One region of the Burkholderia sp. IDO3 genome, then DNA from elsewhere that is predicted to be linked to it. Evidence: predicted binding sites of a transcription regulator. Region 1 holds the regulator's gene; the other holds the start of a gene.

Region 1 (4,078 bases):
AGCGCGTTGATGCCGAACCACGCGAGATACGCGAGACCGACGTACAGCACCGCGTGGACGAAGGTCGGATAGCGTTCGACGAGCACCGACGCGCCGCCGACGCCCGTGCCGATCAGGATCATGTCCGACAGCGCGCACAGCAGCACGATCTTGCCGACATGCGAGCGCATGATGCCTTGCCGGAGCACGAACGCGTTCTGCGCGCCGATGGTGACGATGAGCGACGCGCACAGGGCCACGCCGTGAGAAAAAGCGATCCAGTTCATGATGGGGAATTGACAGCAGTAGACGGGGGAATCGGTTGGCGCTAGTCTGCGGTCAGCCCCGGAATAAGAGAAGCTAATTTACCTAATGTCGATTAAGGAAATCTAATGCTGGACTACGCGTTGCTCGACGCCCTCGCGGCGGTGATCCGGCACGGCTCGTTCGAACGGGCGGCCAGGGAGCTGAACGTCACGCCGTCGGCGGTGTCGCAGCGGGTGAAACTGCTGGAGGAGCGTGTCGGCAGCGTGCTGGTCAAGCGCGGGCAGCCGTGCGTCGCGACGACCTCGGGCGCGCTGCTGTGCCGGCATACGGAGCGCGTGCAGTTGCTCGAGGCCGAACTGGGCGGCCGGATGCCCGCATTGCCGGGCCAGATCGCGAGCGCATGGCCGACGCTGCGCGTGGCCGTGAACGACGACAGCGTCGCGACGTGGTTCATCGACGCGGTCGGGCCGTTCTGCACGGAGCGCGAGACGTTGCTCGACCTCGTGATCGACGATCAGGACTACACGGCCGCGCGCATCCGCGACGGCAGCGTGCAGGGCGCGGTGACCGCGCAGGCCGAGCCGATCCAGGGGTGCAGGTCGACGCGGCTCGGGCGCATCCGCTATCGCGCGGTGTGCTCGCCGGCGTTTCACGACCGTTATTTCGGCGCGGGCATCACGCGCGATGCGCTGCGCCGCGCGCCGTGCGTGATGTTCAATCCGAAGGACGGGCTGCAGGCGCGTTTCATCCGGCGCGTGACGCGTGCGGAGCTCGATCCGCCGCAACACTGGATACCGCACGTCGCCGGGTATCTACGCGCATGCGAAACGGGGCTGGGATGGGGAATGTGTCCGGACCGGATGGTCGATCGCCAGCTGGCAGCGGGCGAACTGGTCGACATGTCGCGCGGGCGGACGGTCGACATCGAGCTTTACTGGCAGAGCTGGCGCCTGTCGATCGGCTGGCTCGACGATTTCAGCGCGGCGCTGAAGGCGCGCGCCGCGCTGTTTCTCGACTGATCGGACGGGGAAGGCATGCGGCGCGTATCGCACGCGCCGGGCCGGGTCAGACGTGATGCAGGCCGTCGAAGTCGACGATCTGCACGAGGCGGCCCTGCATTTCGATCAGGCCGCGCTTCTGGAATTTCGACAGCGTGCGGCTGACCGTTTCGAGCGTCATGCCGAGGTAGCTGCCGATGTCTTCGCGTGTCATCCGCAGGTTGAATTCCGACGGCGAGTAGCCGCGCTTCAGGTAGCGCTGCGACACGTCGAGCAGGAACGCGGCGACGCGCTCTTCCGCATTCAGCGAACCGAGCAGCATCGTCTGCGACGTTTCGCGCACGATCTGCTCGCTCATCAGCTTGTGCATGCGTAGTTGCATCGTGCCGGCTTCCGAGCACAGCGACTTGAGCGCGCTGTACGGAATCACGCAGACCGAGCTGTCTTCCAGCGCGACCGCGGTGCGCGGGTGCGTGTCGTCGCAGATGCCGTCGAGGCCGAGCGCTTCGCCCGCGAGGTGCAGGCCGGTGACCTGTTCGCGGCCATCATGGCGCGTGGCGACGGTTTTCAGCGAACCCGAACGTACGGCATACAGGTTGTCGAACGCATCGCCTTCGCGGAACAACGCTTCGCCGCGCTTGACCGGGCGAGCCGCGCAGATGACCGATTCGAGGCGGCTGAGCGCTTCGGGGGCGAGGCCCTGCGGCATGCACAGATGACGCATTGCGCACGACGAGCAATGAGGGGCCTGGCGGGGAGCCCAGTTGCCTGCATGGGAAGGGGCGGCGGGGCGTGTGGCGACGGGCGTCAGCATGATCGTTTACTCCGGCGTTGAATCGACAGAATCATTGTCCCACCGCAAATTGGTGCGGTCGGGTGACAAAACGTCGCGACCGCGCGCGCATGCCGGCCGTTGCGTGAGCACGGTGCGCGCGCGAACATGTTCAGCCCTCCTGCTCATCCGTGTGCGAGGCGGCCGGGATCAGCAGCACGGGCAACGTCGCGTGGCGCACGCACTGTTCCGCGATGCTGCCGAGCACGAGGCGGCGGAACCCGCGCCGGCCGTGCGTGCCGAGCACCAGCAGATCGGCGCCGAATGCCTTCGCGCCATCGAGGATCAGCGTCGAGACGTCGTTGAGCGACGACGCTTCGCTCATCAGCGTCTCGCCCTTCACGCCCGCCGCCTGCATCAGCTTCGTGAAATCCGCCGCGAGCGCGTTGCCTTGCGCGACGAGCTGGTCGCGCAGCACGGACGGATCGTAGCCCGGCACGTTGTAGTAGATCGCGGCGTTCTCGACGACGTAGAACGGCTGCAGTTCCGCGCCGTGTTCCTTCGCGAGTGCGAGTGCGGCATCGAATGCGTGGCGGGACGTGTCGCTGCCGTCGATGGCAACCAGAATGCGCTTGTACATAGTGTCTCCGAGTGGCGGGTTGAACGGAAGTCGGCCGAACGGCCGGGCAGACCGTGCGTTGCTGCGAGGCAGAGTAAACCAACGGCAGGGACTTTGCATCGACATGCCGGTCGTCTCGATCGGCACGCGCGATCGCGGCGCTTGTGTCGTTGCAGCGGCGCATGCCGATCGCGAGCCATGCGCGCGCCGCATGTTGCGCTGCGTGACGGGTGCGGCGGCGTGCGACGTCGCGCCGGCCGGCCGTCCGGGCGGCGCGTTGCGGCAGTCTGCGGCGAGATGACGGCGGACGAACACCGTGCGGATACCGCATCGTGACGGCAGCGGCCGCACAGGCGTCGCGCGATGGTCCGGGGTGCGGCACCGTCCGCCGATGCACGACAACGTCCGCTTTGGCGAAGCCGAATCGCGCGCGTGCCTCCATTGGATCGCAACCGAACTGCGAATAACCTGATTTCGATCAACATCGATGCATTCACATCGATCGAAAGCGCGCGGCGCACCCGCGCGTCGCCGCGAACCGGCGCCGGTATCGACACCGATACGGAAGATCGTCCGCGTGCGCGCCGAACACAAGCCGGGCCCGCGCGAACCATCGGCCCGCGCGCCGCTCCGGCAAACGAACGATCGATTCAAACGCCGCGCGCTACCTCGGCACCGCGGCGATCTCGATGACGCGTTCGGGCCGGCGTCCGTGCCCGGGCCAGTACGCGCTGCCGTACATCCGGTGAACCGGGCCGAACAGTTCGTCGCCTGCGTGCGGCGGTGCATCGAAACCTTTCTCGATCACCGTGTAGCCGGCCCGCAGCGCGAACGCCGGGTGATTGCCGCCGGGGCGGCTGTCGAAGCCCGCGAAGCCGTCGCCGGCTTCGGGCATTGCGTTGACGAGCGATGCGTTGCTGCGCGTGATTTGATCGGGCGAGATCGCGCCGCCAGCAAGACGCGACGCTTCGCGATTCTTGCCGTCGGTGTCGACGGTGCTGTCGTGCGTGTCGTCGTTGTCGAGTTCGATGCTGCGCGGATGCGCGGTGTGCGCTTGAGCTGACGATTCCATCGCGGCTCTCCTGGCGGCGAAGCGCTCCGGATCGAAGCAAGTCCCGTTCCGGGCACGACGGGAAAAGGCGCGCGGGCGATCGCCGCGGTCGCGCGGCGCGCATTGATTTGTCGTGATTTATTTCAGCTAGAACACGCGTTTTCTACAGAGTATGATTCTTTTCCTGCGAAGCGGCGAGAGGGGAAGCGATCTCGCCGTCTCTGCCCGCGCCGGGGGCCGCAGCACCCTTAAAGACGGGTAGTGAACAACAAAGCAAGGGACTAGAGGTGGCGGATTCATGCAAGCGACTACTGCCTTCACGCACCGCGGTTATCTGTTGAATTGCGCGCCCGCGCGCGCCAGTGACGGGTCGTTCAAGCCCTATGTCGTGA
Region 2 (4,078 bases), on a different replicon from region 1:
CCCGCTGCGGGGCAGCAGGCCGGCGCGACGCCGGGCACGCTGTACGTCGATTGCTCGTCGGGCAGTAACGGAAACGGGAATGGGAACGGCAACGTGAAAGCCTCGCCCGCGACGCTCGGCACGCCGGCCCATCCGGTCGACGATCTAGCCACGCTGAACCGGATCGTGCTCACACCCGGCACGCATGTGCGCTTCAAGCGCGGCACGACCTGCTACGGCAGTTTTTCACCGGCGGCCGGCAGCACGGGCGCGGCCGGTGCGCCGATCGTCGTCGACGCGTACGGCGATCCGAAAGCGCCGCGGCCCGTGATTGCGGCCGGCTGCACCGATGCCGCGACCGACCCCGGCCAGTCGATCACCGAGCAGCACAAGACGGCGAGCGGATTCAGCGGCTATTACTCGCTGTGCAAGTCGGACAACCCGACCGTGAACCGCGCGGCCATCTATCTGTACAACACGCAGTACTGGGACATCCGCTCGCTCGAGCTGACCAACGACGCGACGACGCCCGGCGGGCGCCTCGGGCTGTATGTGCGGCTCGAGGATTACGGCACGGGCAGTCACTATCACGTCGACGACGTGTACGTGCATCACGTTCGCGGCTATCTGCAGGACGTCGCCGGCAATACGGTCGGCTCGTACAAGACGACGGGCGGGATGCTGTTCGAGGTGACGCGCGACAACGAGGTGGTCGGCACGAAGGAGAAGCCGACCGGCTTCGACGACATCTCGGTCGAGAACAGCGAGATCTACAACGTCGACGCGGTCGCGCTGTCGACCCGCTCCGCATGGATGTGCCGCGTGGGCGGCGCGCCGTGCGGCGACTATCCGCCGTACAAGGGCAACCCGGCCTACCTCACGAACCCGGCCACGCAGGCCGCGTCGGAGTATTTGCCGATGACGCGCGTCGTGTTGCGCAACAACCTGATCCACAACGTCGGCGGCGACGGCATCATCGTGCGCACCGCAACCGCGCCGGTCGTCGAGGCGAACCACCTGTACGACATCTGGATGCGCGCGCCGGGCAACAGTGCCGGTGCGTGGGCGATCAACACCGACGATGCGCTGTTCCGCTACAACGAAGTCAACGGCGTGCGGCTCCAGAACAACATCGAGGCCGGCGACGGGATGGCGTTCGACGCGGATCTCGGCACGCGCAATACGCGGGTGACCGCGAACTTCAGCCACGACAACGATGGCGGGCTGATGCTGTTCTGCGGATGCGGGTCCGACGGACTGGGTCACGTCGCGCAGGAAACCGGTGCGATCGTCGACAACAACCTGAGTCTGAACGACAAGCGGCGCATCATCTCCGCCGCCGGGTCGGCCGACTCCGTCGTGCGCGACAACGTCGTGATCACGCGCACGCCGGGCCTCGTGACGCCGATCGTCGAGAATCTCAGCTACGCGAACGCGTTCCAGGTGACAGGCAACCGCTTCTACAACGCATCGGACAGCGGCGCGATCTTCCGGACGAAGAATCCACAAGGCAGCTACGCGAACATCGTGTGGAGCGGCAACGCGTACTTCGGTTATGCGGCGGATCCCGAGTTCGCCGGGCCGAACTATCGCCATGGCGCCGAGCCCGATACGGTCCAGCCTTTCGCCGGGCAGAACGTCGACGCGGTAGCCGGTGCCTGGTTCGCGGCGAGCGGGTTCGACCGGAACCGGTATCGCGCGCCGCGCGTGCACTGACGGTACGGGCGGGTGTGCCGATGCGCGGCGACGGCCGACGCCGCTGCCGCGCGCGACCCGCTGTCCGTGTCAGCGGGTCGCAGGCCGGACGGCCGCCCGGTTTGATCGTCGTCAAGGTCCAAACCCGCCACCCGCCGATGATGGTGACAGGGTCGCGCGCGCTCCCGCGCGCGGCAACTCACCCCAGCGAGGTTCGCATGTACGAGAAGATCATGGTGGCCGTCGACGGCAGCGCTTCGTCGAAGCAGGCCCTGGCCGAGGCAGTGAAGGTGGCGCTGGCGGGCGACACGCACGTCAGCGTCGTGTACGTGGTCGACAAGTCGGTGCTGTTCACGTATGCCGGCCGTTTCGACCCGCATGCGCTCGTCGAGGAAATTCGCGAGGACGGCATCAAGGTGCTGCGCGAAGCCGAACAGATCATCGCGCTGGCCGGCGCGAAGGGCGAAGCCGAGCTCGTCGAGACCGAAAGCATCGGCGAGGACGTCGCGGAGCGCCTGCAGCGCTACGTGAAGGAGCACGGGATCGATCTCGCGGTGGTCGGCACGCACGGGCGGCGCGGGCTCCGGCGCGTGCTGCTCGGCAGCGTCGCCGAGCGTTTCCTGCGCGGCTCGAACTGCCCGGTGCTGCTGATTCGCGGCGACGATGCCGACGTTCCGGCCGCCGCCGCTGCGGCCTGATGCGGCGGGTACGCGATGATACGTCGCCAGTACCGGATCGTCGTCGCGGCGATCGCCGTGTTCGTGTCGCTCACGGGGATGATGGCCGTGGTGAGCGGGCTGCTGTTCGATAATCCGGTCGCGCTGCGCGGCGGCGCGATCGCGCTGATCGTCGGCGTGGCCGGCTTTGTCGTGATGCTCAACCCGGGGCCGAAAGGCGAGGGGTGACGCGATACGCGCGATGCGTGCGATACGTGCGCAGTTACGTGCCGCGCGCATCGGACGCCGCCGCCCGCTCGGGGCCGGCCGGCACATTCAGCCGTTTCAACGTTTCCGCCTGCTCCGCATTCTTCGGCTCGATCTTGCGCGCCTGCGCGAACGCATCGCGCGCTTCATCCTGCCGCCCCAGCTTCCACAGCACTTCCCCCTTGTGCGTCAGGCCGGTCGCCCGCGCATCGCCGTCGCCGTCGTCCTTCGCGAAGATCGCGATCGAGCGGTCGAACCACGCGAGCGCTTCGTCGTTGCGGCCGAGGCGATACAGCGCCCAGCCCTTGCTGTCGAGCGCATACGCATCGTTCGGCGATTGCGCGAGATGCGCGTCGATCATCGCCAGCCCGCGATCGACTTCGACGCCCGCGTCGACGAGCCGATAGCCGATGTCGTTCAGGCGGTTGTCGGGAATCTCGCCGAGGTCGAGCACGGCAGCCACGCGGCCGGCGTCGCGTTGCGCGATCGCCAGCGACAGCAGCTTGGCGACGATCTGTTGCCGCAGTGCGCTGCCGATCCGCCCAGCATCCCGGTATGGAGATTGACGTTGCGCGGCGTGCGCGATTGCGCGTAGTACGTGTAGCCGTTCGCATCCGAGTAGCCGCACGCCGGATATTCATGCTCGACATCCAGCACGTACGGGAAGCTGCCGAGCGGCGTGTCGCCGGACGGGCCGACCAGCCGGAACGATTCGCCCAGGTCGCCTTCGCCGATGATCGGGTTGAACACCCATTGCTTTTGCGGATGCGATGTCGGCAGACGGATCCGGACGGTGCGCCCGGCGGCATCGGTCGTGCCGAAGATCACGCTGTCGCGCTGGCCCGGCTTGACGGGCAGGCCCGCGATGACCTGGCCCGGCAGGAACAGCCGGTATCGCGCATTCGGCAGCGGCTGGTGCGTGACGGGGTCGCGCAGCACGAACCGATGAACGTAAGCGCCTTTGCCGAGCGACGCCGCCGGCAATGCATGCGGCGAAAAAGCGCGATGTCATATGAATGCGGTTTTTATCTGTAAATGTGTAATTGACCGATGGCCGGTAATGCATCGAATGCGTTGCGCAGTTTTCTAAGAACGGCGCGCCATGGCCGGTCGTTTTCGATGGAAACCGCCGGGTCGTTCAGCGCGATTCGACACGGGCGCCGCCCGACGTTTCGATGCGCGCGATGCTCGGGGATACCCGCGGAGCGGACCGGGAAAGCACCTTCCCGTACGCAGCATAGCGGGGGATACGGCTCAGTCGGTCCCCATTTCAAGTTGTTGCGCACGGGCGAACGATCTCGTGATTTGTATCAAGCCGTGATATGTTGATCCGAAAGACAATTCCCTCGATCCGGACGAAAGAAACGAATACGGACGGAACAGGCGAAATCCGATCGTCCTTTACAACCGGTATTTCGCCTCCTTAAATAATCAGGGTCTGCCAAGAGACCGGAAAAACGAGATCCCCATGAGCCATTTCC

What was found. The regulator FNR, encoded in region 1, switches genes on or off when oxygen is low (the NO sensors DNR and NnrR bind a similar motif). The targets are predictions, from matches to a motif close to TTGATNNNNATCAA.
Region 2: DCN14_RS33575 (universal stress protein) is a predicted target of FNR. The motif match lies at 1,797-1,810, and genes of this name have one in related genera.

Annotation. Positions count from the first base shown of each region.
Region 1 covers NZ_CP028962.1:87,121-91,198, forward strand. Annotated here, with positions in the region: gene DCN14_RS00400 (LysE/ArgO family amino acid transporter) at 1-266, opposite strand, end outside; gene DCN14_RS00405 (LysR family transcriptional regulator ArgP) at 372-1,265, shown strand; gene fnr (fumarate/nitrate reduction transcriptional regulator Fnr) at 1,312-2,058, opposite strand; gene DCN14_RS00415 (universal stress protein) at 2,189-2,656, opposite strand; gene DCN14_RS00420 (DUF3005 domain-containing protein) at 3,300-3,707, opposite strand; gene DCN14_RS00425 (hypothetical protein) at 3,985-4,078, shown strand, end outside.
Region 2 covers NZ_CP028964.1:431,316-435,393, forward strand. Annotated here, with positions in the region: gene DCN14_RS33570 (right-handed parallel beta-helix repeat-containing protein) at 1-1,695, shown strand, start outside; gene DCN14_RS33575 (universal stress protein) at 1,893-2,372, shown strand; gene DCN14_RS33580 (DUF2964 family protein) at 2,388-2,579, shown strand; gene DCN14_RS38875 (tetratricopeptide repeat protein) at 2,614-3,060, opposite strand; gene DCN14_RS38880 (hypothetical protein) at 3,015-3,536, opposite strand; gene DCN14_RS33590 (nitrate reductase subunit alpha) at 4,066-4,078, shown strand, end outside.